One region of the Thioalkalivibrio sp. ALE10 genome, then DNA from elsewhere that is predicted to be linked to it. Evidence: riboswitches for the same ligand, from Rfam matches in the RefSeq annotation. Region 1 holds a riboswitch; the other holds the start of a gene.
The links. A riboswitch is a leader RNA that binds a small molecule or an ion and turns the genes downstream of it on or off. The one in region 1 is predicted to bind cobalamin.
Positions count from the first base shown of each region.

Region 2: linked by a shared signal. The riboswitch ahead of F788_RS0106275 (TonB-dependent receptor) and the one ahead of F788_RS0106945 (TonB-dependent receptor domain-containing protein) in region 1 are both predicted to bind cobalamin.

Region 1 covers NZ_KB906452.1:95,173-110,064, reverse strand. Annotated here, with positions in the region: gene F788_RS0106990 (hypothetical protein) at 1-1,538, shown strand, start outside; gene F788_RS0106985 (Fic family protein) at 1,717-3,156, shown strand; gene F788_RS0106980 (carbamate kinase) at 3,171-4,064, shown strand; gene F788_RS0106975 (hypothetical protein) at 4,157-4,366, shown strand; gene F788_RS0106970 (DUF2058 domain-containing protein) at 4,379-4,948, opposite strand; gene F788_RS0106965 (DUF2390 domain-containing protein) at 5,053-5,541, opposite strand; gene fnr (fumarate/nitrate reduction transcriptional regulator Fnr) at 5,534-6,262, opposite strand; gene F788_RS0106955 (class I SAM-dependent methyltransferase) at 6,490-7,722, shown strand; gene F788_RS0106950 (hypothetical protein) at 7,832-9,727, shown strand; cobalamin riboswitch at 9,783-10,038, shown strand; gene F788_RS0106945 (TonB-dependent receptor domain-containing protein) at 10,191-12,029, shown strand; gene F788_RS0106940 (cob(I)yrinic acid a,c-diamide adenosyltransferase) at 12,034-12,600, shown strand; gene F788_RS0106935 (cobaltochelatase subunit CobN) at 12,761-14,892, shown strand, end outside.
Region 2 covers NZ_KB906451.1:396,026-410,917, reverse strand. Annotated here, with positions in the region: gene F788_RS0106285 (MFS transporter) at 1-959, opposite strand, end outside; gene F788_RS0106280 (rhodanese-like domain-containing protein) at 1,065-1,436, shown strand; gene F788_RS0106275 (TonB-dependent receptor) at 1,532-1,852, opposite strand; cobalamin riboswitch at 1,956-2,175, opposite strand; gene F788_RS0106270 (hypothetical protein) at 2,694-3,185, shown strand; partial or broken gene F788_RS13355 (heme-binding protein) at 3,363-3,823, shown strand; gene F788_RS0106260 (DUF3634 family protein) at 3,866-4,204, opposite strand; gene F788_RS0106255 (universal stress protein) at 4,204-4,623, opposite strand; gene F788_RS0106250 (hypothetical protein) at 4,753-6,918, shown strand; partial or broken gene F788_RS13350 (esterase/lipase family protein) at 7,352-8,380, opposite strand; gene F788_RS0106240 (diguanylate cyclase) at 8,516-10,630, shown strand; gene F788_RS0106235 (rhodanese-like domain-containing protein) at 10,806-11,459, opposite strand; gene F788_RS14245 (FimV/HubP family polar landmark protein) at 11,634-12,923, shown strand; gene F788_RS0106225 (molybdopterin-dependent oxidoreductase) at 13,101-14,892, shown strand, end outside.

The DNA.
Region 1 (14,892 bases):
TGGTCCTGGCCCTGGACATCCCGCGCCACGCGGGCCCGGGGCCGGGGTGGCTGGCCTGGGAGGCCGTGGTCCTGGCCGGACTGTTTGCCGTCCTTCCTCTGGCCACCGCGCGCGTACTGGCCCGGGTCGTGGCCGCCTTCCTCCTCGCACTGATCGTACTGGCGCTGTTCGATGCGCTGGCCCGCGTCAGCCTCGCCCGTCCGCTGAATGTCTACGTGGACATCGGCCTGCTGGATGCCGTGTTCCGGTTGCTGACCGGCAACCTGCCCACTGTCGGTGTGATCCTGGCCGTCGCGGCGTTGCTGGCCGTGATCGGGCTGGCGGTGTGGTCGCTGGCGCGTCTGCTGGCGCGCCCGGTCATGTCCCGTAGCGCGGGTTTCGTGCTGCTGGGCGCGGGCCTCGCCGGGCTCGCGGGCCACGCGACGGGTGTGGAGCCGCCGCGCACGGCGGCCCCGGCGGTGGCGCTGGTGACGGAGCAGGTCGACGGCATGCGCGAGGCGCGGCGCGAAGACCGGGTGCTGGCGCACCGGCTGGAGGCGGATCCGCGGCTGGCCGAACCCCGGCCGCTGGAGGGCCTGGCCGGCGTCGACGTGGTGGTGGGTCTGATCGAGTCCTACGGGGTCTCGGCGCTGGAGATCCCGCGCTATGCCGAGGTGATCGAGCCGACCCTGGAGGCGCTGCAGGAGGATCTCGCCGCGCGGGATCTGCACGCGGTCACCGGGGTGATGGAGGCCCCGATCGCCGGCGGGCAGTCGTGGCTGGCGCATGCCTCCCTGCTGTCGGGCGTGGCCGTGCGGCATGCCGGGCAGTATCGCCGGCTGCAGGAGCGCGAGCGGGCGACCCTGGTGCAGGACTTCGCGGCCACCGGCCACCACACGGCCATGCTGGCCCCGGCCATCACCCTCGACTGGCCGGAGGGGCGCTGGTTCGGCTGGGACCGGATCCTGGACCGCGACGGCATGGACTACCGCGGGCCCCCGTTCTTCTGGGTCACGATGCCCGACGAATTCACCTGGTGGCGCTTCGAACAGGATGTGCGGCCGGACCCGCAGGGCGGGGAAGCACCGGTGTTCGCGATGCTCGCGCTGGTCAGCAGCCACGCCCCGTGGACCCCGGTGCTGGACGTGCTGGACGACCCGGATGCGATGGACGACGGGCGGGTGTTCCACGAACAGGCCGGGGCCGGGCCCGCCCCCGAGGTCCTGTGGCGGGACTTCGACCGCGTCCGCGATTATTACGCCGAGGCGGTGCGCTACTCGCTGGAGGTCAGCGGCCACTGGGCGCGCGACCATGTGGACGAGGATACCCTGTTCCTGATGCCGGGCGACCACCAGCCGGCGGCCCTGGTCACCGGCCCGGACCCCTCGTGGGCGGTGCCGGTGCACGTGATCTCCGGGGACCCGGAGCTGCTGGAGCCGTTCCGGGCTCGCGGCTTCCACGACGGTTTCGAGCTGCCGCCGGCCACCGGGGACGAGGACATCCCCGGGTTCGAGGACCTGCGCGACTGGCTGCACGAAGATTACGGCGACGCTTTCTGATCAATCGACGGCTGCGTAATCGTTTTGTTGCGATTTTGGATTTTTGTAACACAAATGTTTCGCCTGAATCGATTTTGTTGCAGTCTTGGGCCATTGAACACCATGGATACGGCGTATGAGCTCATTGGGTTATCGGTGGCTGATTCGGACATTCGGATTGCCGTCCGCCCCTTTGCCCGTGTCGTCGAGTCCGGGCACGCGCCTGCGTGAAACATGGCAGGAGGACGGCGCGGTCCGGCGCGAATATCCGCCGCAGTACGACCCCGGGGATGCGCTCGCGAACCAGCTCGAATTCGCCCTGAAGCACGAGGGCGTGAATCTGGCGGTTCTCGCGGACCTGTTTCGCGCCTGTGGTCCCGCACCGATCGAGGAGGCGGTGAGCGAAAAGCCCACCGGGCGTTATCGGCGGCTGATGGGGTTCTTCTACGAACGCCTGACCGGGGAGCGCCTCGCGGTCTCGCGGACAGCGGGCGGTAACTATGTGGATGCACTGAACCCTGACCATTACCTGACCGCAGCGGAGCCGGAATTCGATCGGCGCTGGCGGGTCCGGGACAACCTTCTTGGCAATGGTGATTTCTGCCCGGTCATTCGTCGGACGCAGCGACTGGAAGACGCCCTTGCCCAGCCGCTGACCGAGGAGCTGTCCGGATTGCTCGGGGCATTTCCACCGGAACTGTTTGCCCGGGCCAACGACTATCTCTACCTCAAGGAAACGCGCTCGACCTACGGGATCGAACAGGAGCCGGAACCGGTCTCCGGGCGTCTCGAGCGCTTCGTGGCATTGCTGCGTGAAGCAGGGCGGGTGCCGCTCGCGGAGCTGCTGGACGAGGCCGGCCTGACACGGCGCCAGAATCTGGTGGTGGACCCGCGCTATGCGGAAAGCGGTTTTCGCTCTGTCCAGAATTACGTGGGCGAGCAGCGGCCGGATTTCACGCAGCGTGTGCACTACGTATGCCCTCCGCCCGGATGGCTGGTCTCGATGATGGAAGGCCTGGCGACGGTGGCTACGCGGAGTCGCGGACTTTCGCCGCTGGTTCGTGCCGCGGCCGTGGGGTTCGGCTTTGTCTTCATTCACCCGTTCGAAGACGGTAACGGGCGGCTCCATCGTTTCCTGATCCACGATCTGCTGCATCGCGACGGATTCGTGGAAGGCAATCTCATGCTTCCGGTATCGGCCACCATGCTGCGTCGGATTACCGAATACGACGCGGTGCTGGAGCGTTACTCGCGGCCGCTGATGGAGGAGCGGGTCGACTACCATCTGGACCCCGAAGGGCGGCTGGAGCTGCTGAATCCGGAAGAGGTGGCCAGTTACTATCGCTACCCCGATCTGACGGCGCAGACCGAATACCTCGCGGAAACGGTGGCCCGCACCGTCCGGGAAGATCTGGTGGAAGAACTGCGTTTCCTTCGCGGTCATGACGCTGCACGCCGCGCGGTGCGCGAGATCGTGGATCTGCCGGATCGGCGTCTGGATCTGCTGCTGCGTCTTCTCCACCAGAACGAAGGGCGGCTGTCACGGAACAAGCGCGGACAGTTCGGCGAGATCGAGGATCATGAACTCGAACGGATCGAGCAGGCCTGGCAGCAGGCATTCAGGCTCATTGACGGCTGACGGGAGGTACGGGCATGCGCATCGTGGTCGCCCTGGGGGGCAACGCACTGCTGCAGCGGGGGGAGACGCCCTCGGCCGCGAATCAGAGGCACAACGCGCGGCGCGCGGCCGCGACCATCGCCGGCCTGGCGGCGGAGCACGAGGTGATCGTGACCCACGGCAACGGCCCGCAGGTGGGGTTGCTGGCGAACCAGGCGGAATGCGACCGCATCGCCTGGCCGCTGGACGTGGTGGGTGCGGAGAGCCACGGGATGATCGGCTATATCCTCGCGCAGGAGCTGCACAACGCGCTGGGGCATGATCGCGTGGCCAGCCTGCTGACGCAGACCGAGGTCGACCCGCGGGACCCGGCCTTCGACGAGCCGAGCAAGTTCATCGGACCGACCTACGCCGAGGAGGCCGCGCGGCGCCTGGCACAGGAGCGTGGCTGGCGCATCGCCCGCGACGGCAGGGCCTGGCGGCGGGTGGTGGGCTCGCCCGAGCCGCGCGCATTGCTGGGGGTGCCGGCGATCCGGACCCTGGCGGCTGCCGGGACCCTGGTGGTGTGTGCCGGCGGCGGCGGGGTGCCGGTGGCGCGCGATGCCGACGGCCGGCTCTCGGGCGTGGAGGCGGTGGTGGACAAGGATCTTGCTGCGGCCCTGCTGACCGCCGAGGTGGAGGCCGATGCCCTGCTGATGCTCACCGATGTCGATGCGGTCTATGCCGACTGGGGCACGGACCGGGCCCGGCGGCTGGACCGCCTGAAGGGCAGCGACATTGATCCGGCCGAATGGCCGCCGGGGTCCATGGGGCCCAAGCTGGATGCGGCGCGGCGGGTGGCCGCGGGTGGCCGCATCGCGGGTATCGGGGCGCTGGAGTCGGCCGCGGCCCTCCTCGCCGGGACCGCCGGGACCCGGGTGACCCCGTAACGGACGTGCCCCCGGTTGCGACCCGAGTTCTTGGCGTCGCGCCCTTGCGCCGGCACGCTGATGGCGAAGCCTTCGGAGGAGATGAGAAAGACATGAACATGCGGAAGATCAGTCCGGCCCTGCTGCTGGCCGCCGGCCTGTGGCTGGCCGGTTGCGACGGCGAACCGCAGGCGGAGGACGGTCCGCCTCAGGCCCTCGGCGAGCGCCAGATGGAGCCGCAGCCGACGGATAACGAGGGCGTGCGGCGCCCGCAGCAGCGGGGCATGCCGGCCGCCGACGTCAAGCGCACCGACGACGACTGACGCGACGGAGTCTCACCACATCAGGTCGTCGGGCACCACGTAATCCGCATACGGGTCGTCGGCGGCCGGTTCGCTGTCCGCGGCCTCTTCGGCGGGGATGACCAGCGGCCACTGCGGGTCGCGCTCGCGGATGCGATCCGCGATCTCGCGGGGCACCAGGCGAAAACCGGCCTCCGGTCGGTGGTCGAGGCCGGCGATTGCGGCGCGTCCGTCGGCCAGCTGGCGCCGCAGGGCCGGCGTGACCGGCAGGCTGCGGATCCGCCCGCCCTGCTGGAAGTGATAGTCCTCGGCGTCCTCGCCGGCGGGCACTGGATACAGGTTGGAACTGACCAGCTCGCGCAGCTGGGCCGTCAGGGCCTTGCGCGCGGCGCGCGCCTGGCGTTCCTCGTTCTTGCGCCGCGAACGTTCGGCCTGTTCCGCCTGACGCTGCTCGGCGGCCGTGGGCTCGGCCGCGGGTGGCGCCGCCTTCTTCGGCTTTTTGGCCTTTTTCTTGCCCTTGTGCTGTTCGCTGCGGGCCTTCTTGACCTGCTTTTCGTCGACCAGGCCGGTCTTGAGGAGCTGGTCGCGCATTGCGTCGGACATGTTCGGTTGCCGTCTGGCTGAGTGGAACCCGTCAGGATAGCCGGAACCGGGGGCTGCGTGCAGGGGAGGTCGGGGCGTGGTCGATGTTTTGCCGACGCGGCCGCTCAGGGGAGGCCCGGGACCGAGGACGAGGCGAGTTCAGCGGCGCCTGCGGAGCGTTCGGCCGGCGGGAGCCCGGGCTCGAGGCGGGCGAGGCGCTCCTCGATGGTGGCCGCGCGCGGGCGCCGGTTCGGGGCTGCGGCGGCGGCCGGAGGCGGGCATTCCTGCAGCAGGTGCAGCGCCCCCAGGTGCTCCGCGCGCAATTCCAGTTCCAGCAGGGCGCGGTACAGGGCATGTCGTTCGGGGGTGTGCAGGCGTCGGCGCAGGGCCCGGATCCGGAGGGTGGCGCGGGTACTCCAGTCGCGTGCCCGGGCGTGCAGCCGATCGAGATCGTCGGCGGCCAGTGGACCGGGGTGCCAGGCGGCGAACAGCACCCGAATCACGTCAGCCCCATGGTGATCCTGCCAGGCCATCAGCCGCTCGTGCAGCGCCGGATCGTTCCAGGCGGTCTCGGCGAACGACCAGAAATCCCCGGTGGCCCGGGTGTCAGGCACTGCTGGCGGCGGATGTACTGACGCCGGCCGTGGTCCGCAGGGCATCCAGGTCGGGGATGTGCAGATCGCGGGTGTGCAGCTCGATCAGGCCCTGGCGCCGCATCTGCGTGAACAGCCGGCTGATGGTTTCCTGCGTCAGGCCCAGGTGGTTGGCGATCTCCGCGCGCGACATCGGCAGGATGAAACGGTTGGCTGCCAGCCCGCGTGCCTGATGACGCTGCGACAGCGAGAGCAGGAAGGTGGCCAGACGCTGCTCCGCGCTGCGCTGGCCGAGCAGGGCGTGCAGGTTCTCCTCGCTCGCCAGGCCGCGGCTCATCACCCCCATCAGGTGCTGCCGGAACGTGGGCAGGCGGCCGGACAGGTCATCCACCAGCGACCACGGGACCGCACAGACGCTGGTGGACTCCAGCGCGATGGCGGTGACCGGGTGGGACCCCTGGTGAATGGCATCCAGTCCCAGCAGTTCGCCGGCCAGCGCGAAGCCGGTGATCTGCTCGGTCCCGTCGTCACCCATCAGCACCGTTTTCATCGCGCCGGTGCGCACCGCATACAGGTATTCGAACGGCGACCCCATGGCGAACAGCGTGCTGCCCTTCTCGATCGGACGGCGCTGCTGCACGATCTCGTCGAGCTGCCACAGCTCGGTATCCGGCAGACCCATGGGCAGGCAGAGCTGACGCAGGGTGCACTGATCGCAGGCTTGAGTCGGGCGCAAGGTCATGTCCGGAGGGTAGCCCGTTTGCGGCAATGTGGAAAGACGCCGCGGATTTTTACGCCGGCGCTCGCGGTGGCGGTGTTTCCCGGATGCACTACGCTTGATGCGTTGGTACAACGGATGGTGTGCGGACCGGCTCCACTGGACGGGCCCGGAGGTGAGAGTTAGACTCAGTATAAAAATAGCCGGACACGGAATCGTGCCGGATTTCAGGGAATCGGGGGCACTCAGTAATGATTGAACGGATGCTGGAACAGTATGTTCGCTCCGGGACGCTGACCCTGCGTCACCCGGATGGCACCGAGCAGCGTTTTGGCAGCGGCGAGCCGGAAGTGGTCATGCAGCTGCATGATGCCGGCGCCCTGAAGCGCATTGCGCGGGATCCCGGTTTCGAGCTGGGCGAGACCTACATGGACGGGCTGTGGTCGCCCGGTCCGGAAGGGCTGCGGGCCTTTCTTGATATGACCATGCGCAATTTTGCGCCGATGTTCCAGAAGCGGGTCGGTTTCCTGACGCGTTCGCTGCGCGCCCTCGTGGAGCAGGGCAACCGGGTGGCGCGCAGCTACAAGAACATCTCTCACCACTACGACGTGGACGAATGGCTGTTCCGGCGGTTCCTGGACGAGGGGATGTTCTACAGCTGCGCCTATTTCGCCGAGCCGGGGATGAGCCTGGAGGAGGCGCAGCAGGCCAAGTGCGAGGTCCTGCGCCAGAAACTGTGCCTGGAGCCGGGCATGCGCGTGCTGGACATCGGCTGCGGCTGGGGCGGGCTGGCGATGTATCTGGCCGAGCACGCGGATGTCCGGGTCGATGGCATCACCCTGTCGCGCGAGCAGCTGCGGGTAGCGCAGGACGAAGCGAAGCGCCGGGGTCTGGAGGACAAGGTGCGCTTCCTGTACCAGGACTATCGCGAGCACGACGATCAGTACGACCGGATCGTCAGTGTCGGCATGTTCGAACACGTGGGGCAGCCGAACTACGGCACCTTTTTCCAGCGGGTCAACGACCTGCTCAAGCCCGACGGGATCGCGGTGCTGCACACCATCGGTCGCCAGGAGCCACCGGGCACGGCCAACCCCTGGCTGAAGAAATACATCTTCCCCGGCGGTTACACCCCCGCCCTGTCCGAGGTGATGGAAGCGCTGGAGCCCACGCCGCTGTACACCACCGACATCGAATTCTGGCGGCTGCACTATGCCGAAACCCTGGCCGAATGGTACCGGCGCTTTCAGGCAGTCCGTGAAGAGGCGGCGGCCAGTTTCGACGAGCGCTTCTGCCGCATGTGGGAGTTCTATCTGGCCAGCTGCGAGGGCACTTTCCGCTGGTGGAAGCAGGTGGTGTTCCATATCCAGATGGCGCGTCGGCAGGATGCCGTTCCGCTCACCCGTGACTATCTCTGCGGGCGCGAAGACCCCGGGGTGCGTTCGGTGCCGCCGGCGGACGAGCTGATTTCTTCCGCGCGGTGAACCCCGGCCTCCGGCACGGGTCCAGTGTGGGTCCCCGCCGTTCTGACGGCGACGTGCGGGGCATTCGAGCTTTACACTGACCGGGGATTCCGGTGTTCGGGGAGTAGGGGTGTTCCGCCTTTTTCGTCAACGCAAGTCCGAGGCATCGGGGGCCCCCGAAACGCAGGAGTCGAATCAGGACCAGGTCCTGATCGAGGCTGCGGGACGCAGCCGCATCACCGAGGTGGCGACCAGTGCCCGCAAGGTCCCGTGGTCGCTGAACCTGCTGCAGCTTTTGTGGGCGGCCGGCCCCGTGACCTTCCTCGCGATGCAGGGCGGCTATTTCCTCGGGTTCGGCCATGCGGCTCCCACCCAGAACTTCGTCTTCTTCGCGGTCTACACCCTGCTGTTCGGGGTGATCGGCCTGATCGCGCGCTTTGTCGCCGATGCGACCCGCGGGCGGCGTCAGGAGCGCTCGCAGGTCCAGCTGCGCAATACCATCGATCTGCTGCCGGATCTGCTGTTCGCGACCCGTGACCTGGCCATGGGCGAGATGACGCCGGACATGCGGCGGCGCCAGTCGGCGGCGGTGCTGCTGCACGAGGTGGAGGTCTCCCCGGAGGCGGTGGCGGTCGCGGTGCGCGAAATGACCGGCGACCCGACGCTGGCCTCCACCGCCGAGCAGATCGAGATCTATCGGCGTCTGGGGCTGCATGCGCGGGTCGCGGACCTGGTGGAGGCCACCGCCGACGCGCGCATGGCCGCGCTGGAGCGGCTGCACGCCGAGGATTCGGATCTCGCCGAGCTGCTGCGTGACCGCCTGCGCGGGGTCGCGCCGACGCGCGAGGACGGCGTGCGCCGCATCGACCAGTTTCTCGAACGCCTGTTCTCCGCGGCGGATGCGGATGACCTTACGCGCTGCACCCTGGATGATGTCCAGGCGATCTTCGTGCTCGCCTTCGAGCTGGTCAACGGGCGCCAGATCAAGCGCCTGAGTTTCGAATGGTCGGGGCCCTGGCAGCTGGGCCGGGCGCTGGACCGGCTGGAATACCAGAGCAACCGCTTCCGCGTGGCCCAGGCCGGGGTGATCAGCCGTCTCCGCTCGCTGGGGATGCTGCTGGCGCAGAGCGAGACCAGTGGCATCACCCAGCAGCATCTGCGCGAACCCCTGCCGGTCATGGGACAGCAGGTGCTGGCCGGCCTGCGGACCATGCTGGAGGCGGAGCCGGACGTAAAGAGCCCCGACGGCCGTATCCTGGGTGCCGCGATGTCGCAGGTGGAAGAACTGCGTGAAGCCCGGGACCGCCTGATGCAGGCGCAGAGCCGTTACGCCAATGCGGTGGAACGCTGGGAAAACCTGCGCCGGCGCGAACGGGACCGCAAGGGTGATCAGCGCTGGCAGAAGCGTTCGGCCCGGCGGATCCGGGTGTCGGAGGAGCTGATCGAACTGGACGATGATCAGAAGATCCGGCTGGCCGACGGTCTGTGCGAATATCTCGAGGAGCTGCAGATCCGGCGCGAGGGCGATTTCATCTTCTTCGGCAAGAAGCCGCTGGACGGCGATACCGCCAAGCGCATCGGCATCCAGCTGGCGCTGCTGCTCGACCCGCTGGTGGAGCTGAGCAACCCCAGTATCCAGCGGGCGATCTATTCCAGCCCCGCGGCCTATCTCGGCGGGCTGTACGTGGGCATGAGCGCCGACGCCAAGGCCGGGCTGGGCTCCGCCATGGTGCGCATGGTGCGCCAGGATCTCGGGCGTGCGGCGGAGTGGCTCGCGCTGCGCCTGACCCGGGTCTACCACCTGCCGCTGACCGACGGCATGCGCAGCTTTCTCGAGACCCACTACGGGGCCAACCCCGAGCGCCTGGCGATGCTGGCCCAGAACACCGGGGACGAGTCCCACCCGGTGGCCCTGCGTGCCGAGCGCTCGCCGGAATTCGACGCGATGGTCCAGGACAAGGAATGGGGCCGCCTGCTGCGTCGTGGCGCCCGCTATCGCCAGGCCGAGGAGACGCGGCAGACCTGAACGCCGCGCGGTCGGCCGGAGAGCACGGGTGGAAAATCAGGGGGGGGCTCATGTACCCTGCTCCCCGTTCCTCGGTGCCCTGGCGGTTTCGCCGCCGGGTTAAACGGGAAGTCCGGTGAGCGCCGCTTCGGCGCGAGTCCGGCGCTGCCCCCGCAACGGTGATCGAGCGCGGATCCATTCCGGAGTCCTTCGGCAGTGGATCCTCGAGGCTGGCGGCCGAATGCCACTGTGTCATGGACACGGGAAGGCGCCGCCCGCCGGGAATCTCCCGCTCGTCAGCCCGGAGACCGGCCGGGGAATGGTCGTGCGGCACGCGGAGGGCGTGCGAGACGGATGACCGTTCCCGCCACGGGTCCCCGTACCCGTTTCCCGCCGGGAATGCGTTCCTCGTCTTCCTCCCTCGCGCCGGCGCGATCCCCGTGAACCAGCGGCGTGCGGGCGGCTCGCCGGGAGATCCGAAGACATGAAACGCAGTATCCTTTCCGCAGCCATCGTTGCAGCCGTGTCCCCGGCCGTGGCCGACGAGGCGCCGGGCACCGACTCCGACTCCGCGACCCTGGAACCCGTTCAGGTCACTGCGACCCGTCTCAGCCAGACCGTGGACGAGGCCCTGGCCTCGGTGACGGTCATCGACCGCGAAGAGATCGAACGCCTGCAGCCGCGCCAGTTCACCGATCTGGTGGAGGGGCGCGCCGGGGTCTCGGTGGCGGGTAATGGCCCGTTCGGCAAGACGTCCAGTGTCTTCCTTCGGGGAACGAACTCCGATCACCACCTGATGCTGATCGACGGCGTGCGCATGGGGTCGGCCACCACCGGCGGTGCCAGCTGGCAGTTCCTGCCGCCCGAGGAGATCGACCGCGTGGAGATCGTGCGCGGGCCGCGCACCTCCATCTACGGCTCCGATGCCATCGGCGGGGTGACCCAGGTCTTCAGCCGCGCGGGCCGCGAAGGTCCGCCGCGGGTCAATGCCTTCCTTGGCGCCGGCAGCTTCAGCACCTGGGAGGCCGGAATCGGTGTGGCCGGCGGCACCGGGCGCACCGATTACAGCCTGTCCGTCAGTATGTTCGATACCGAGGGCATCGACGTGCAGGACGACGTGGGTGACGACGATCCGGATGGCTATGACAACACCTCGCTGGCCGGCAAGGTTGCCCACCGCCTCGACAACGGGATCGAACTTTTCGGCAATGTCCTCTATTCCGAAGGCAATACCGAGTTCGATGGTTTCGAGGATGAAACCGATTTCGTCCACGCGGCGATGCAGGCCGGTCTCCGATTGCCCGTTCTTGGTCGCTGGGATACCGAGCTTGCAGTGGCCCATAGTCGGGACGAAAACGACAATTTCGCGGGGGGGTTTTTCTCTTCGAGATTCGATACGAAGCGGGATCAGCTGACCTGGCGCAACGATGTCCGCCTGGGTGAACTCACCGACCTGATCGCCGGGGTAGACGCCTACGAGGACCGGATCTCGAGTACCACGGATTACGACGAGGACTCGCGCTACAACGTAGGGGTCTATTCGGTCGTACGTACCCAGCTCGGCAACCACGATCTGGAAGGCTCGCTGCGCTACGACGACAATGAAGCGTTCGGCGAGAAGACCACCGGGCAGGTCGCCTGGGGCATGCAGGCAACCGACGCCCTGCGGCTGCGCGCCAGCTACGGCACCGCGTTCAAGGCACCCACCTTCAATGACCTTTACTGGCCCTTTTCCGACCCGGCGAGATTCCGCGGAAACCCGGACCTCGAACCGGAGGAGTCGGAGACGTTTGAGCTCGGGGCGAGGTACTCGGCGAGTCTCGCGTATGTCGACGTCGCGGTGTTCGAGACGCGCGTGGACGACCTCATTACCGGGTTCCCGGTGCGCGAAAATGTCGACGAGGCACGGATTCGCGGACTGGAAGTCGAGGGAGGCCACGACCTCGGTCCGTGGAATTCGCGGGTCTCGCTGACCCTGCTGGATACGGAAAATCGTGACACCGGCAATGAACTGCGTCGCCGTCCGCCGGCGTCAGCCCGTTTCGACCTGGACCGCCGGATCGGTGATTTCTCCGTGGGCGGTACGATCCTCGCCCGCAGCCGCAGCTACAACGATGCTGACAATGACGAGCGGCTCTCGGGCTACGGCACCATGAATCTGCGTGCGGCCTATCGATTTGATCCGGAATGGAGTATCGAGGCTTCGCTGTCGAATCTTTTCGATCGCGACTACGTGGTCGCGCGTGACTCGGTTAACGATGCCGATTACAACAACCCCGGCCGCGCCGCGTTCGTGAAACTGCGTTATCAGCAGCAGAGGTAAGGTCATGGGCAATCGACTGTCGAAGATCGCGACCCGCACGGGTGACGAGGGGCGTACCGGCCTGGGTGACGGCTCGCGCGTGGACAAGGACTCGCATCGCGTCGAAGCCTTTGGTGACGTGGACGAGCTGAACAGCGTCATCGGGCGGGTGCTGGTGCACGAGCTGCCCGAGGACGTACGGCGTTCGCTGTCGCTGATCCAGCATGAGCTGTTCGACCTGGGCGCGGAGCTGGCGGTGCCGGGGCATCAGGCCCTGCCGGAGGCGTCGGTGGAGCGCCTCGATGTCGAGCTCGAGGGCTTCAATGACGAGCTGCCGCCGCTGGAGGAGTTCATCCTCCCGGGGGGCGGCCCGGCCACCGCGGATTGCCATATTGCCCGCACCGTCTGCCGCCGCGCCGAGCGGCGGCTGGTCGCGGTCAATCACCACGAGGCCCTGCGGCCCAGCTCGCTGGCCTACCTCAACCGCCTGTCGGATCTGCTGTTCGTACTGTGCCGGGTGCTGGCGCGCCACGAGAACGGTTCCGAGGTCCTGTGGCAGCCCGCCGCTCGGCGCGAGGCCTCCGGCGGCTGATTCTGCCCGCGACGCCGTGACGGCGGATCCGCGAAGGCCCCGATCGACAACAGTGCCGCGACGCTGACGCGACCCGCGGTCGATCTCCTTTTCTTCACGCTCCGTCGGGACGCCTCGAGTGTCCCGGCGGCAGTGTGTGCACGTATCCGGGTGTTGAATGATGAGTACATGGAAAAAACGCTACCCCCTGTTGCTGGCGCTACTGCTGCCGGGGGTTCCGGCGGCGGACACGGACGCGTCCCCGCATATCCTCGGCATCGTCTCGGATCGCTCCGCCGCCGAGGTCACGGCCGGGGCGCATCGTTTCCTCGAGGCCTTCCCCGAATCCGACGTGCGCCTGCGTACGCCGGAGCAGCTGGCCGACAAGGATGACTCCGAGGTCACCGCGTTGTGGGAGGACGCGGACGCCGTGCTGGTGGCGGCGGTGCTGGGCGACGAGGTCGGCCGGCTGACGCGGCTGCTGCGCGAGCGCGGTCCGGATGCCGAAGTGCCGCTGCTGGCGATCAACAGCGACCGGCAGCTGACGGCGCTGACCCGGTTGCGGGGCGAGCGCGTGCTGGCCGGCCTGGAAGCCGACGAGCGGACCGAGCTGGCGACCAATCCGGATGCCGACGAGGATCCGCGCGAACACCTGCGGGAGCAGCGGCAGGCGTTTCCCGAACAGGCCGGCTGGCTCACCGGCCGGGCGTATTACCAGGGGCGTACGCCGGAGAGCATGGAGGGCCTGATGCGCTGGCTGGCCGCCGAGGCCGGCCACGACATCGACGTGCCGCAGCCGGATCCGCGCGAGACCATCCGTTTCTACCACGACGGCCGCGCGGTGGATGACGCCGCCGCAATGGATCTGGATGAACGCCCGGCGGTCGCCCTGCTGGACCTGGACACCGGCGACCGGCCGGGGGACCGTGCACTGCTGGATGCCGCCTGCGACGCGCTGGAATCGCGCGATCTGCAGTGCTTCGGCGTGCTGGCGCGCTGGGGCGGCGCCAGCCGGCAGGCGGTGGAGGACCTGGCGCAGTCGGCGGCACCCGCCGATCTCGCCGGCATCGTCTCCCTGCAGGACTTCGTGATCGGGGGCGGCGGTAATCGCGAGGCGGTTGCCGGGGCGCTGGGCGAGCTGGACGTGCCGGTGGTCAAGGGCCTGCGCCTGGCCTCGCGGAGCGAGGATGAATGGCGGGTCGCGCATGACGGCATCCCCTGGGACAGCATCCACTACCAGGTCGCCATGCCCGAACTGCAGGGCGTGAGCCAGCCCACGGTGCTGGCCGCCGCCGGCGAGCCCGAGATCGACGACCGCACCGGCGTGCGCCTGATGCTCTCCGAGCCGATCCGGGAACGGGTCGACGCGGTAGCCGAACGCATGGCCCGCTGGCAGCGCCTGCGCGAGCGCTCCAATGCCGACAAGCGCGTGGCCATCGTCTACTACAACCATCCGCCGGGGCGCCACAACATCGGCGCCGACAAGCTGGATGTCCCCGAGTCGCTGCTGGAGACCCTGGATCTGCTGCGCGACGCGGGCTACGACACCGGGGATCACCCGGAAGATGCCGAGGCCCTGCTGGACGATATCCAGGATCGCGGCGTCAACCTGCCCGAACATGCCGACGCGGCCGCCGACATCGCCGGCCGCGTGGCCAGCCTGGATGCGGAGACTTATCGTTCCTGGTTCGAGACCCTGCCGGAGACCGTACAGGCCGAACTGGTGCACGGTCCGGTGGGCTATCTGCACGAGCGGCTGCTCAAGGCCCGCGAACTGGGCGCGACCGACGCCGCCGAGCGCGCGCTGGAGAACGGCATCGGCGATCTGCGCCACATGGTGCAGAACTACTCGCATGACGCGCAGCAGCGTGCGCAGTCACTGATCGACCAGCTGGAGCGCGAGTGGGAGGCGCTGCTGGACGGCGGCGGCGACCTGGCGCAGGCGGAATCCCTGCGCGACGCTCTCACGCGCACCGGCATCCCGGGCCTGAGCGGCTGGGGCGAACCCCCGGGCGAGGCCATGACCCACGACGGGGCGATGCATTTCCCCGGGATCGAATACGGCAACGTGTTCATCGGCCCGCAGCCGCCGCGGGGCTGGGAAGTCAGCGAGCGCCTGCTGCACGCCAACACCACGTTCCCGCCCACCCATCAGTACGTGGGCTTCTACCACTGGCTGCGCGACCATTTCGAGGCGGATGCGCTGGTCTACATGGGGCGCCACTCCACCCGCGAATTCCTGCCGCGGCGCCGCGCCGGGCTGGCCCCGGACGACTATCCGGAACTCCTCGGCGGCCCGTTGCCGGTGCTGTA
Region 2 (14,892 bases), on a different contig from region 1:
AGCACCAGGGTGGCCGGGTAACTGTCGGTCGTGAAATACAGCAACGCGCTGATCAGGGCGGCCGCGATCATGCCGGCCGGGGCATGGTGCATGGCGATGCCGCCGCGCGACAGATAGCCGGCGAGGATGCTGCCGGTGCCGATGCCCAGGGCCAGGGTCGTCAGGATGATGCCGGTGGCCAGCTCGCCCAGGCCCAGGTGCATCTCGGCGAACAGCGGGACGTTGAGCTGGTACAACGTGCCCAGGGCCCAGAACCACGCGATGCCGAGGACCACCAGGAACAGCACCCGCTGCGGCCGGATCTCGGCGATCGACTGCACCACGGTGGCGAACGGGTTCAGCCGGAAGGGCGCCGGATTGTTGATCGCGCGGGTGGGGGTGACGAAGAAGCTGGTGATCAGGCCGGTGAGCGACAGCGCCACGATCACCGCCGCCGGGATCCACAGCGCCTCGCCGGCGAACTCCATCACGAAGCCGGCCAGCGCGGTGCCGAGGATGATCGCCAGGAAGGTCCACAGCTGGATATGCCCGTTCGCGCGCGACAGCTGCGCGTAGCGCACGATCTCCGGGAGGATGCCGAACTTCACCGGGCTGAAGAAGGTGCTCTGCAGGCCCATCAGGAACACGGTCACCAGCAGTCCGGGGAAGTAGTCGATGATCAGCATGAGCGCGGCGGTCAGCAGCACCACGGCCTCGGCCGAGCGGGTGGCGACGATCACCGCCTTCTTGCTGTAACGGTCGGCGATGTAGCCGGCCCACGGCGAGAACAGCACGAACGGCAGCAGAAACACGAACCCGACCAGGCTGTAATAGAACGTGCCTTCGCCCTCGGCAACGAACTCGCGCAGGGCGATGAAGATGACGACCAGGCGGAAGAAGTTGTCGTTGAGGGCGTTGATGAAGACCGTCGCCATGTGGGCGACGAAGCCCGGCCTGCGGACGTCGGAAGTGTCGGTCATGTTGGCACCACCGGAGGTATCGCGCACGAGTACCGCTCAGGTTGCGGTCTCCGGCGGCCTGCCGGCAAGCTCGAATTACCTCTCCATCATACCCGAGGAATCGTCATGAGCCGTTTCGAAGAACGCATCACCCGTCTGGAACAGACCCTGCCGCACGTGGAGCCGGCGGAGCTGGCGCGCTGGCGGGAGGCCGGCGAACCGCTGCTGCTGGTGGACGTGCGCCAGCCGGAGGAGGTGGAGGCCGGGTCCATCGAGGGGGCCGTGAACATCCCCCGGCCCAGGCTGGAGGCCAGCATCGAGTCCCATCTGGAGGATCCGGCGCAGCCCGTGGTGGTGTTCTGTGGCGGGCGCGGGCGCTCCCATCTGGTGGCCGAGAGCCTGCGCGCGATGGACATCGACGCTCGCGTGCTGCGCGGCGGATCGGCAGCCTGGCAGGAATACTGCGCGGAGTCCGGTTCCAGTCCGCACCCGGGGTAGTCCTCCGTATGAGCAATGTGGTGACAGAAACGACATGAAAACCGGGGGAAGAACTGCCCATCAAGGCAGCCCTCCCGGTCCCCGGACCGGACGTCCTAGAAGTCGTACCGGACCCCGGCGTGGAGGAAGCGGCCGGGATCCGCCGCCAGCGAACTTTCATTGTCGGCATCGAACAGGTTGTCGATCCCACCGCGCAGGGTGACGTCCTCCCAGGCCGCCGGCGCGTACTCCACGTTCAGACTGGTCAGGGTGAACGAGCGATCCCATTCGTCCCCGGCCACGCGTACCTCATCCACGTAGCGGCTGCGCAGCTGCAGGCGCAATTCTTCCGTGGGCGTCCACAGTGCGCTCGCCACCATGGTGAGTTCCGGCGTGTCGGTCAGGGTCTCCCCGCTTTCCCGATCGATCGCATCCATCCAGGTGCCCCCCCCCCAAGCGCAGCTCCACCTGAGACTTGAAGTCCGCCCAGGCGCAGGTCGCCGGCGATGCCGATCCGCCCGGTGATACCGCTCCCCGCGGTTCTCCGTTGTCCTCCGGGCTCGCGGGCTGGAGCCGTTGGCTCCGGGGCAGACCACCTTCCCGCGAAGTACGCCCTGAACGGACGCGTTCTTCGCAGTGGTTCGCGAGGGTCTGCCGTGACCCGCCTACCGTTGCGGGGGCAGCGCCGGACTTGTGCGCAGGTCGAGGCCGGGCACGCACCGGACTTCCCGTTTCACTCGTCGTCGGGATGGCGACGAAGCACCCGGGGGAGACGGAATATTAGTGAGAACTAATGTGTGGTGTCAAACCAACAGTGTCCGGGTGACCCACGGTCGCGGCGGCCAGTGCCTGGCATGTGGTTTGCTTCGGGATCCGATCGGACGGATTTAAAAAAGGGCCGCCGGGTCGGTGCGGGGGCACCGAGAGCCGACGGCAAAATCCAGAAGAGATGGAGGAGAGAAGGGGCCAGGGGGCCCCTGCATGGCGAACCGACGCTGAGCTGCCGTCGACTCGACAATGGGAATTATACACGGCCGCAAATTGGAATCAATACATATTCGAAAATTTTTTGGAGATGATTTTCCCCTTTTGACAGTAACTTGCGAGCGTTCGGGTGTCACGGGTGGCATTTTCTTGTATTAGCAGCTGCCAATATTCGCAGTTCAGGGCGTGACCGGATCGGCGGCATCGGCATGTGGCCGCGTCATGGCGGGAAATACGAGTTGGCAGGGAGATTGCTTCTTCCGGGCAGGATCATCAGCAAGAGGCCGACAGACCATGACGATGCACCTGAGAATGATCGATTGCGGCGGTCACCTGGACGCCGAAGCCCGCAAGCAGCACGAGCGTGAGCAGGTGGTCTTTCAGCGCCTGCTGGAGTCCCACGACGCAATCCGGAGGGAGCTGGAGTTCATCGAGGGTGGTACCCGGACAGTGACGACGGCAACGGACCCTGAACTGGCCGCGCTGCTGCGGGTGCACGTGCCGGAACTGCATCGGCGGCTGCGCGAGAGCGCACACTTGCGCGACCGTGATCCGCTGTACCGCACCCTTTTCGAGCAGCGCGGGCGCATCGAAGTGCACGTGGAAGAGCGCCCGGACGGCGTGGTGGTGGACGAGGTCAGCGAGGACCCGGGTCTGGCGCACAAGCTGCGCGAGCACGCCACGCAGGTGAACACCTTCGTGCTGGCGGCGCGCGAGCTCGCTCGCCAGTACCCGCCGGTGATAGCCGATGATGCGGTGTCCGAGCGGGTCGGCCGGGTGGCCTGATGGCGGTCGGCCGCGCCGGTTGCGGAAACCGTTGAGCCGGACCGGAACGTGGCGGGCGTCCCGAAACGGAGCTTGCCAAATCCCCGTACGGGGCCTACAAGAATGGGTGGAGTCCACACAACCCTGGAGGTTGATATGTCCCCATCCATGCGTTCAGCACTGTTGGCCGGCGGCCTGATGACTCTGGCCGCCGCGCCCGTTCATGCCGATTCGGCCACGTTCAACACCCCCAGCCTGACACCCGAAATCGCGACCAAGGCCGTCGAGGCCGCGGTAGATGCCTGTCGTGTCGCAACGCACAGGTGACCGCGGCGGTGGTCGACCGCTTCGGGACGACCCAGGCCCTCAAGCGGGATCGGTTCGCCGGTCCGCACACCGTTGGCACTGCACAGAGCAAGGCCTGGACGGCGGTCAGCTTCCGTACCGATACGCTGGAGCTGCGCGATGATGCCTTCCCGGGCGAGGTCAGCTACGGCATCCAGCACCTGCCCAACGTCACCATCCTCGGCGGCGGCGCTCAGGTCACCTCCGACGGGCGCATCGTCGCGGGCATCGGGGTGTCGGGCAGTCCCAGCGGCGAGGTCGACCACCAGTGCGCCATGGATGCGATCGACGCCATCCAGGACGATCTGCTCTGACGGTGCATTATCCGGCCCTGCCCGTACCGGGGAGGGCCGGTTTCAGCGGCGCTTCTTGCGCCCGCGCCGGCGGCGGCCGACCTTGACCCGCTCCGCCGCCGCCTGCAGATGCGCACGGGCCTCTTCCGGCACACGGCGCGAACAGCGCACGCGAACGCCGTCGCGGCCACGCACCGCGGTGATCCTGCCGCCCTGCAGCCCGTGGCGGCTGACCACCTCGCGCACCGCGTGCAGGAAATTGCGCGGCGGATCCCCGCGGGTGGTGTGCACGCTGCCGTCTTCTTCGATCACCACGCTGAAGAGGATGCTCACCTGCCATACCAGCAGAACGGCGGCGATGATCAGAAAGCCGATCATCAGCACAAAGGCGATAAACATCATCAGCGCAGCACGAAGACCGAAACCGGGAGGCGCCGGGCGAGCTCACCCGCATTCGAACTGATCAGATGCAACCGGTCGGCCACGCCCGGGATGTGCGAGGCCATCACCACCAGGTTGGCATCCAGTTCCTTCTGCGCCTGAGCCAGCTTGTCATCCAGCTCCACCGCCACGTCGTTGCTGTGCATCAGCTTCGAATCGGTGCGAATGCCGTATTTCTCGCCCTGTTCGCGGGCGAAGTCCGCCAGATGCCTTTCCATTTCCTCCGGGGTCCGGGCGGCACGGTTGGCCAGGCTCCCCGAAACCGTCACGTAGTACACCGTGGCGTCGTACTCCCGTGCCATCCTGGCCGCGATTTCGAGGCTGTTCTGCAGCTTGTCGGTGTGTTCGAGATCCACCGGGATCATGATTCGTTCAAACATGGTTGCTCCCTTAACGGTTCGGTCGGCCCGCCCGACCTTCCAGCCGTATAGCAGATTCCGGCGGGGCGGGGCAGTCGGCTGACGGCCACGGTGATATGGTTTCACAGTTTTCGTCCCGGAGGATATGCGTTGGCAGCGGAAACAGGGGGCGGGGAAGACCCGTACAAGGTCCGGCTGACCCCGGCGTTCTCCGTACTGGTGGGGGGGCACCGCGGGCAGCGGCTGGAGCGCAACTGGCTGTCGCACGGAGATACCGAAGCCCGCCGGGCCAGTCTGCAGGCCACCCTGGAGCGGGTGCTGCGGCGGCTGTACGGCGCGGCCGCGGAACGTTTCGCCAGTACCGATGCGGTGTACGCGGACGTATCGCCGGTGATGCGGCTGATCACCGGGCGTGCCACCGGGACCAACGAGCTGGCGCGGTCCGCGGCCGCGCGCCTGGATGTGGACCTGCATCTGATGTCCACCAGCCCCGAGACGGCCGGCGAGCCGGGAGCGCATGCCCGCCGTGGCGTGGTGCTGGGGGCCGAGCCCGTTCATGGTGCGGAGGACCCGCCCGAGTCGGTGCACCGCCTGCGGGATGACCTGGCGCTGACGTTTTCGGACATGCTGGTGGCCGTGTGGGACGGTCAGGAACCCCACGAGGTCACCAGTGGCGCGGGGCAGATGATCCGCGACGCGGTGATGCGCCGACAGGGGGTCCTGCTGCTGTATCTGGACCCGGAGCAGGACACGCCACAGCTGATGATGCTGACGGCGGCCCGGGTGACCGACGCGGCGCTGACCCGCCTGGACGTGATGGAAGTGACCCCGGCGGCGCTGCTGTCGCTGTTCGACCCGGTGGAGCTCGACTCCCGCCGGATCGACGAGTGGCTGGAACGCATCCTGTGTCCGTTCACCCCGGCCCTCGACGAGACCACCACCGAGAATCGCCTGATCCGGCGGATCGATGACCAGGTGGGGGTGGGGCACTACGTGGTCTGGTGGGGGCTGTGGCTGCTGGGCCTGGTGGGGCTGGCCCGACGTCGCCGGCGTCCGCCGGGGTTATGGAACTGGGTGACCGGCAGCTGGATGTGGCTGCACGCGATGCTGGAGCCCCCGGCGCGCAGCCAGCCCTCGCGTGTGGTGGAACTGCTGCAGACCGATGCCCGTGACGAAGTGCGCCGCCACTGGGTGGTGAACCGTCTGCATGCGGCATCCTCCGCGCTGGCCATGCTCGACCTCCGCGGGGCACTGCGGGCCCTGCGCCCGGCGCCGTCCCGGGGCAACCGCTACAACGCGGTGCGTCCGAGTCCCGAGCGCGAGGCCGAGCACCCGATCCGCGAACCGGCGTTCGAGCACTTCTTCAACTGGTCCGACGAGCAGGCGGGCATCTTTGCCACGCGCCACCAGGACGACACCTGGATGATCTACTACGCGGCGGCGATGGCGGTGTTCGCCGCGGTGGCCGGGGCCCTGCAGGTGTGGCCGGCGACGCCCGGCGAGGTGCCTTATTTCTGGATCGCGGTGGAGTTCGTGCTGCTGCATTTCATCGTGCGGCGCGTGCTGAAGGCCCGTTACCGCGATCATCACGGACACTGGATCCGCTTTCGCTTCCTCGCCGAGCAGCTGCGTTATCTGCGTCTGGGGTATCCGTTACTGGTGCTCCCGAAGACGTTTTCCGCACCGTACTGGCGGCCGGAGAACCGCCGTCCCGAGGGCCGCCCCCTGGAACTGCATTCGGAGCTGGAGAGCGCCGAACTGTGGGTGCTGCAGCGTCTGCTGGTGGCCGAGGGCATGCCGCAGGACCGCCGTGGCCGCGTGCCCTACCGGATGAGCGAGCACAACGAGGCGGCGCTGGATTACATCCACGACGTGCTGGACGAGCATCGCGAGTATTACCGCCGCTCGGCCCACAACCTGGAGATGAACCACAAGTACCTGCACCGGCTTGCGTTCACGCTGTTCTTCGCGACCTTCCTGGTGGTCACGCTGCATTTCTTTTTCCACCTTCCGTGGAGCCTGTTCTTTACCGCGTTCTTCCCCGCCTGGGGCGCGGCCATCCACGGCATCCTCGCGCAGAACGAGGTCGTGCGCATGTCGGCGATGTCCGGCCAGGTGTGGCGCCAGCTTCGTACCCTCGAGGAGGCCTTCGCCCTGCACAAGCAGGTGCAGGCGGACTACGCCGTGGAGCAGACCCGCTGGATGCGCACCGAGGAACTGCGCGAGCTGGTGGGCGCGGCGACGCACATCCTGTCCGACGCCAACCGCTACTGGCGTTCCCTCCTGCGCCACAACCAGGCGGACCTGCCGGGCTAGGTTCGTTCTATCAATAGGTGGCGTCGAGGATGGTGTAGCCCTCGGCGCGCCAGCGCAGCATGGCGATCGGGGCCTGTTCCACCGGCCGTATGAAGTCCGGCAGGTCCTCCGGGGCCAGGTCCAGGCGGCGCAGGCTCGCGGCATCGGCCTTCAGCCGTACGCCGTCCTGCGCGGCCAGCCGCGCCAGGCGGTCGCGCACGTGGCCGGCCGCGGTGGCGTCTTCCAGCGGGAGGTGGTCGTCGCGCGTGACCAGCAGGGCGGTGGCCGCATCGCGAAAGCTCAGGATCATGTCCGCGCGCACGTCCTGCGCACGCACGGACTCCAGGGTCTTCTCGATAATGCTGATGCGCGCGATCAGGTGCTCCGGGCGCTCGTTGGTGATGTCCCAGACCATACGGGCCTCGTCCAGGCCCGCCAGCGCGCGGGCATCATCCGGTTCTCCGCGCCACTGCTCCAGGATCTCCAGCACGGGCTCGATCGCCGGCGGGGTGTCCGTGAGCGGGGTGGGTACCAGCAGGCCGCGGTGCGAGCCTTCCACGACCAGCGGTTCCGGGTGCCCCTCCAGGGCCAGGGAGTCGACCGGGACCACGCCGTCGCCCAGGCCTTCGCCGGTCTGGCCCAGCCAGTCGGCGATGCGCCGGGGCAGCTCGGGGGCGTCCAGCTGTTCCCCCATCTGCTGCAGGCCGCGTTCCATTGCGGGCGTGGGTTCGGCCAGCACGCCGCCGATGATGCGTACCGGAATGTCGTCGGGCCACGGGCGGGCGTTGAGCTCGGTCAGGAACCGGCTGTCCGGGCGCAGGTCGATCTTGGCCGCGCCGGTGCCGTCGCGCAGCCCGGCGAACAGCGAGAACCGCTCCTCGCGGATATCGGCGAACCATTCGCGCAGCTCCAGCCACATGCGCAGCCGCGCCCATTCCGAGCCGTGGTTGGGCGTGGCGATCAGGATCACGCCGTCCACCGGCGGGCCCCCGATGCGCGGCTCGCCGTCGTCCGGGTGCCGCCAGCGGGTGATGAAATCGCGGATGACCAGACCACCCATGGAATGGCCGATCAGGATGACCGGATGATCGGCGTCCAGGTCTTCCCAGTGTTCCGCCAGCAGGTCGGTGCTGCGGTCGATCGCCTGGTCGTTGGGGTAGCGGAACTCCCAGGGGTTGAAGGCTGCCCCGTCCAGCGCCACCGCCAGTTCGTCCCAGATGTTGCCGGGCTCGTCCAGTCCGTGCAGCAGGATGGCATCCGGAGCCGCGGAGTCCGGGTAGCGTTGCGAGCGCGGGACCCAACCGAGCAGTTCGTCGGGCAGTTCCATGGCCTCGGGGAACCACTCCTCCAGGCGGTCGTGAACCTCCACGCGCAGTTCCCGCTCCTGCTCGGGCTGAAATTCGCCCCAGAGCGCCCAGACCCCCAGAGCGAACAGGGGCAGGGCGATCAGCACCAGCAGGGTCAGGCGCAGACGACGCTTCATGGATGTCTCCCGCAAACCGGAGGCCCGGTTCTTTTCATGGTAGTGGTCACCTCATAACGTGCGGGCGTTTTCCGTGTCTATACTGGGATCCGCGTGCCGCCATGCACGCCGAACGCCAGCCGGGAATGGAATACCGTGAACGATACAGAAGGACAGCCCGTACTCCCCGCGACCTTCGCCGGGTCTTCGTCCGTGCCGGTGGGCGAGATCGCCCAGCGCGATCTGGTGCGCTGTGCCCCGGATGAGAGCGTCGCCGAGGCGGCGCGGCGCATGCACCGGGCGCGCTGCAGCTCGGTGGTGGTCGTGGGCGAGGATGACCGCCCGCAGGGCATCTGGACCGAGCGCGACGCCCTGCGCCTGGATCCCGCGCGGATGGAAGAACGCGACCGCCCCATGGCCTCGGTGATGACCTCGCCGGTGCGCAGCATCCCCGGCTCGGTGTCGGCGACCGAGGCCCACGGCATCATGACCGAGGCGGGCATTCGCCACCTGCTGGTGATCGATGACGACGGCCGGCCTTTCGGCATCATCTCGCAGACCGATCTGGCGCTCAGCCACGGGGCCGAGGCCTACCTGCGTTTGCGCGAAGTGGGCACGGCACTGGGGGGCCGTCCGCTGCGGCTGGAGGCCGAACAGCCGTTGTCCGATGCGACCCGCGCGATGTCGCGGGTCGGGGTGGCGGCGGCGGTGGTGTCCTGGGTCGACGGCGGGCCGCCGGGCATCCTGACCGAGCGCGACGTGGTCCGTCAGCTGACGCGCGCGGCGGAGGATCCGTCGGTGGCGGAGGTCGCCAGTCGGCCGCTGCTGACGGTGGATACCGAGGAAAGCCTGTTCCGTGCGCGCCAGATGATGCTGGAGCACGGCATCCGCCGCCTGGGGATCACCGATCCGGAGTCCGGCGAGGTGCTCGGACTGGTGGGATTCGCCGAGCTGCTGGCGTCCACCCAGTCGCGGCTGCTGGAGGAGCTGGGCGAGGCCCTGCGTCAGGCCCGCGATGAGCTGCGCCTGGCGCGGCGTCAGGAACGCCGCTTCGAGGAAGTGCGCAAACGCGCGCCGGTGGCGCTGCTGATCCTCGACTCGACGGGCGTCATCCAGGATGCCAACCCCATGGTCGGCCGCCTGCTGGGACGCGATCCGCTGGCCCTGATCGGCTGCCCGCTGGCCGACTATCTTCCCGGGCAGCCGGCGCTGTACCGCGCCCTGGATGAACTGCAGGCCGGCAACGACGAGGAGCTGCGCCTGGAGCTGCGGCTGGAACATCCGACGCGGAAAGATCGCGAACAGTGGGTGGAGGTCGCGGCGTCGGTCTTCCGCGAGGCGGGGGATACGCCGCACATGGTCAGCATGGTCCTGGCCGACATCAGCGACCGCGCCGAGCGCCGCGCGCTGGAGGTCGAGCAGCGGCTGCTGGCCACCGCCTTCCACACCACCCATGCGCTGCTGATCTGCGACCCGGACGGGCGCATCGAGCGGGTCAACCCGGCCTTCACCGAGACCACCGGTTATGCCCCGGAGGAGGTCATCGGGGCGACTCCGGCGATCCTCTCGTCCGGGCGGCACGACGCCGAGTTCTACCGCGAGATGTGGACCCGCCTGCAGGCCGAGGGCCGCTGGCAGGGCGAGGTATGGAACCGGCGGCGCAACGGCGAGGTGTATCCGCAGTGGGAGTCCATCACCGCGGTGTACAACGACGCGGGCGAGCTGGAGCACTACGTGGCGGTGTTCCATGAGATTACCGAACAGAAACGCCTGGAGGCGGAGCTGGAGCGCTTCGCCACCCACGATCGCCTGACCGAGATCTACAATCGGGCCAAGCTGCACGCGCTGCTGGAGCAGGCTCATGCCGAGCGGGAGCGCTACGAAACGGCATTCTCCCTGATCATGTTCGATGTCGACCATTTCAAATCGGTCAACGATACCTGGGGGCATCTGGCCGGGGACAGCGTGCTGCGCGAGCTGGCCGACCGGGTGCGCACGGTGCTGCGTTCCACCGATCACTTCGCGCGCTGGGGCGGGGAAGAGTTCCTGGTGCTGGCGACGCATACCGACGCCGAGGGTGCCTGGACCCTGGCCGAACGCATCCGTCGGGTGGTCGAGGACAAGCCGTTCGAAACCGTGGGCGGGGTAACGGTCAGTCTCGGGGTGGCTGGTGCGGAGCGGGGAGAGAGCCTGCGGCGGCTCGAGGAGCGCGCCGACCAGGCGCTTTATCGCGCCAAGCGTGGCGGGCGCAATCGGGGGTGTACGGCCTGAGGCCCGGCCTCCCACCGGCCGGATGTAACCGTGGGAGGCCAGCCTCTGGCCGAATCGGCGCGAAAATCGGCCGGAGGGCCGGCCTCCTGCCGTTCCCCCGCCCCGTAGGAGGCCAGCCCCCTGGCCGATCGGGGCCGACGACCCACCGGGGCAAATCGGCCGGAGGGCCGGCCTCCTACCGGCCTTCGACGGTGGTCAGGCCCAGGGTGTGCCACATCTGCATGCCGCCGCGGTACCACTTGATCTTGTGGCCCGGGTACCCGAGGTTGGTCAGCGTGCGGATGTTGGTGGGCGACTGGCCGCACCACGGGCCGTTGCAGAACAGCACCAGGGTCTTCGCGTTGGAGAAGTCCAGCAGGTCCCAGTGATCCATCACGCTGAACTTGTCGAGCATGATGTCGCGTACGTCCGCGGGCTCGGCGTCGCCGTCGATGTTCAGCTCCTGCCACGGGATGTTGATGGCCCCGGGGATGGTGCCGCGGGCGTAGTCGTCGGGACCGCGCGAATCGATGATCAGCAGGTCGTCGCGCTCGCCAAGCTGGCCGAGATACTCGAGGAACTCCGCCTCGCCGAGGGTTTCCACGCCGCGGCCCAGATCCATGGGCTGGACGCAGAACGGCGGGCAGGGGCGCGAGGTCTTCGCGAATTCGTTGTCCAGCCGGTTCTCGGTGTCCTGGATGCGCTGGATGGTGACGGTCTCGTCACCGTGCGGGACCTCCAGCGATTGCAGGTCCGGGGTGATGCCGACTTCCAGCGCCGAAGCGGGCCCGGCAAGGCCCAGGGTGAACAGGCCGGCCAGGGCCAGTCCGGGGGCAAAACGTTTCTGCATCTTCTCCTCCAGCATGTTTTTGTTCGCAAGCCGGGATTGTGAGTCAAACGGGGTCGGCTTGCACCCTGCCGGCGGGGGATCCCTTCAGCACGGCTTGCACGGGCCGTTACCCTCCTCGAGGCCACGCTTCGTGGCCAGCGGATTTCAACAGAGGGTTCAGGTTTGGATCGACGGGTGGAACACAGCCGCAATGGCTCCGGACTGGCGGGCACCGTGCGCGGCCTGACCCTGACGCTCGGCCTGGCCGCTGCGGGCGTGACGCCGGTGCTGGCCGAATCGCCCGACCGGCCGACGCACGAGGTTCAGCGCGGCGACACCCTGTACAGCATCGTGCAGACCTTTGATCTGCCCCCGGGCGTGTCGGTCAACGAAGCCATGCTTGCCTTCCTCGAGGCCAATCCCGAGGCCTTCGCCGAACAGAACGTGAATACGCTGCGGGCCGGGACGGTACTGGAGCGGCCGCCGGAGTCGGCGTTCGCCCGGCGTGATCGGGACAGTGCCCGTGCCGAGGTCCTGCGCCACATCGAGAACTGGGACCCCGGCGCCGTGCCCGTGGAGGACCGCTTCGAAGCGGTGGACGAGGGCCGCGAAGGCATGTCGCGTGCCGCGATCGAAGAACGTCTGGCCTCGCGCGATGCCGAGATCGACGAACTGCGCGAGGCCGTGGAAGAGCTGCGGTTCCTGCTGGAGTCGGAGCGTCTGGATGCGGGGACCGACGCCGCGGCCGAAGAACTGCGCCAGCAGATGGAACAGGACCTGGACACCCTGCGCACCGAGCGTGATCAGCTGCGCGACCGCCTGGTCGAAGTCGAGGAACGCCTGGTCGAGGTGGAAAGCCGGCCGGGCCCGGACGAGGTGCCGCTGACCGAACAGCTGACCCGTCCGCCGGTGCTGGTTGCACTGGGGTCCATGGCGCTGGGTCTGGGTCTGTTCCTGGTGGCCGGCATCATGCTGGGGCGCCGTCAGACCGGGGGCGGGGGCAAGTCCGCTTCCGGCGGCAAGAAGGGAAGCGCGCAGGCGAAGTCGGGCGAGGGCCGTTCGGCCCGCGGGGACGAAGCCGAACCGCAAATCCCGGCTGAAGAAGGCTCCGGCGCCGCGGCCGCCGCGGCCGCCGGAGCCGCCGGCGGCGCCGCAGCTGCAGCGGGTGTGGCTGCGGGCGCCGAGCCCGAGCCCGAGCCCGAACCCGAGCCCGAACCCGAACCCGAACCCGAACCCGAGCCCGAACCCGAGCCCGAACCCGAGCCCGAGCCCGAACCCGAGGCGGAACCCGAGGCGGAACCCGAGGCGGAACCCGAGGCGGAACCCGAGGCGGAACCCGAGGCAGAACCCGAGGCAGAACCCGGCTCGGACGAAGAACCGGCGTTCGACGATTCCTCCGACGAGGCGGAAATCCCGCAGGCCTCGGAAAAAGAAGAGGATGACTGGGAATTCGATTTCCCCGATCCCGACGACGAATCCCGGTAACCCGCCCGTAGGAGGCCGGCCCTCCGGCCGATCATGTTCGACGCTGGATCGGCCAGGGGGCTGGCCTCCTACGCGGGGGCAATGCCCCGGGGCGCATGACGTTGTTCGAGGGCGGCGGGCGCCGTGCGCATAATCGGGATACATCGACCGAATGTCCGCGCGAGGTAAGCCGACCCCATGGCGACCGTGAAAAGCACCTGCTACGAATGCGACGCCAACTGCGCGATCGACGTGACCCTTGATAACGCCGGCGAGCCGGTGAAGATCGACGGCCCCGACTGTCCGCGCTGCTACGTGCAGCTCGATCGGCGCAACCATCCCGAACGCCTGCTGTACCCGCTGCGGCGCACCGGACCGCGCGGCAGCGGCGAGTTCGAGCGCATCTCCTGGGACGAGGCACTGGACACCATCGCCGAGCGCCTGCGCGCGACCCGCGAGGAGCACGGCGCCCCGGCGGCCGCCTTCTTCGCCGGCTACACCAAGGAGGCTCGGCCGCAGCTGCAGCGCCTGGCGCATGCCTTCGGCTCGCCCAATTACCTGACCGAGAGCGGTTGCTGCTTCTCCTCCACCAAGGTGGCGGAGGAAGTGACCTTCGGCACCAAGATCAAGACCTCCTCCACCGTGGCCTCGGATGCGACCCGCTGCCTGCTGGTGTGGTCGACCAACCCGCGCGGCTCCATCCCGCTGTTCCATCAGCATGCGCTGGCCGCGGCGCGCCCCGGCTGCGCCACCGTGGTGGTCGACCCGCGGGTGACGCCGCTGGCGGAACAGGCCGAGGTGCATCTGCAGATCCGCCCGGGTACGGACGGGGCGCTGGCGCTGGGCATGCACCACCTGATCTTCGAGAACGGCTGGCAGGACCAGACCTTCCTCGACGAATGGGGCAGCGGCGTGGAGGCCTTCCGCGAATACGTGGCCGAATTCCCGCCGGAGCGGGTGGCGGCGATCTGCGGCATCGAGGAGGCCGACCTGAAGCGTGCCGCCGAGCTCTACGCGACCCGTAGCCCGGCGCAGATCATGCTCTCGCCCACCGCCACCGTGCAGCACTCCAACGGCTTCCAGAATCACCGCGCGGTGACCCTGCTGGCGGCGGTCACCGGCAATATCGACCGCGAGGGCGGCAACCGCTTCTTCAACGACAAGGTCACGCCGAAGCCGATCGACCTGTTCGACCACTGCAAGGAAAACCTGCCGCCGCGCATCGGCGACGAGACCTTCCCGGTGTGGACGGCGCACTGGCCGGCGGCGCAGAGCATGCTGCTGCCGGACGCGATCCTCGACGGCCGGCCGCAGCAGGTTCGCTCGCTGCTGGCGATGGGCATCAACACCGCCATGTGGCCGAACTCGAAGCGCATGGAACAGGCGCTGGGCGCGCTGGATTTCTTCGCCGTGTCGGACTTTTTCCACAACCCGGCCACGCGCATGGCGGACATTGTGCTGCCGGCCGCCACCAGCCTCGAACGCCCGGCGCTGATCGCCTATCCCGGCTGCAACTTCCGTGGCGAGCTGCGTTACCGGCATCAGGCGGTGGCCCCGCGCGGCGAGGCACGCGCCGACGCCGAGGTGTTCCTCGAGCTGGGCGTGCGCCTCGGGATGGCGGAGCAGTTCTGGAACGGCGACCTGGAGGCCAGTTGGGCCGAGGCCGCCGACGGCATCCCCGAGACCATCCGAGAGCAGGTGTACAACGACCCGGACGGCGTGACCGTGTTCGCGAAGGCGCTGGATGATCTGGTCGAGCACGGCTTCGAGGAGGGTGACCGCCAGTACCGGCTGCACGGCTTCCGCTCGGTCAGCGGCAAGGTGGAATTCGACGCCGCCGAGCTGCGCGAGGCCGGGCACGACGGCCTGCCGGTCTGGCGCGAGCCGGCCGAGAGCCCGCTGTCCACGCCGGAGCTGGCGCGCGACTATCCGCTGGTGCTGACCAGCGGCGCGCGCCACAAGCACGCCACCCACTCGCAGCACCAGTATC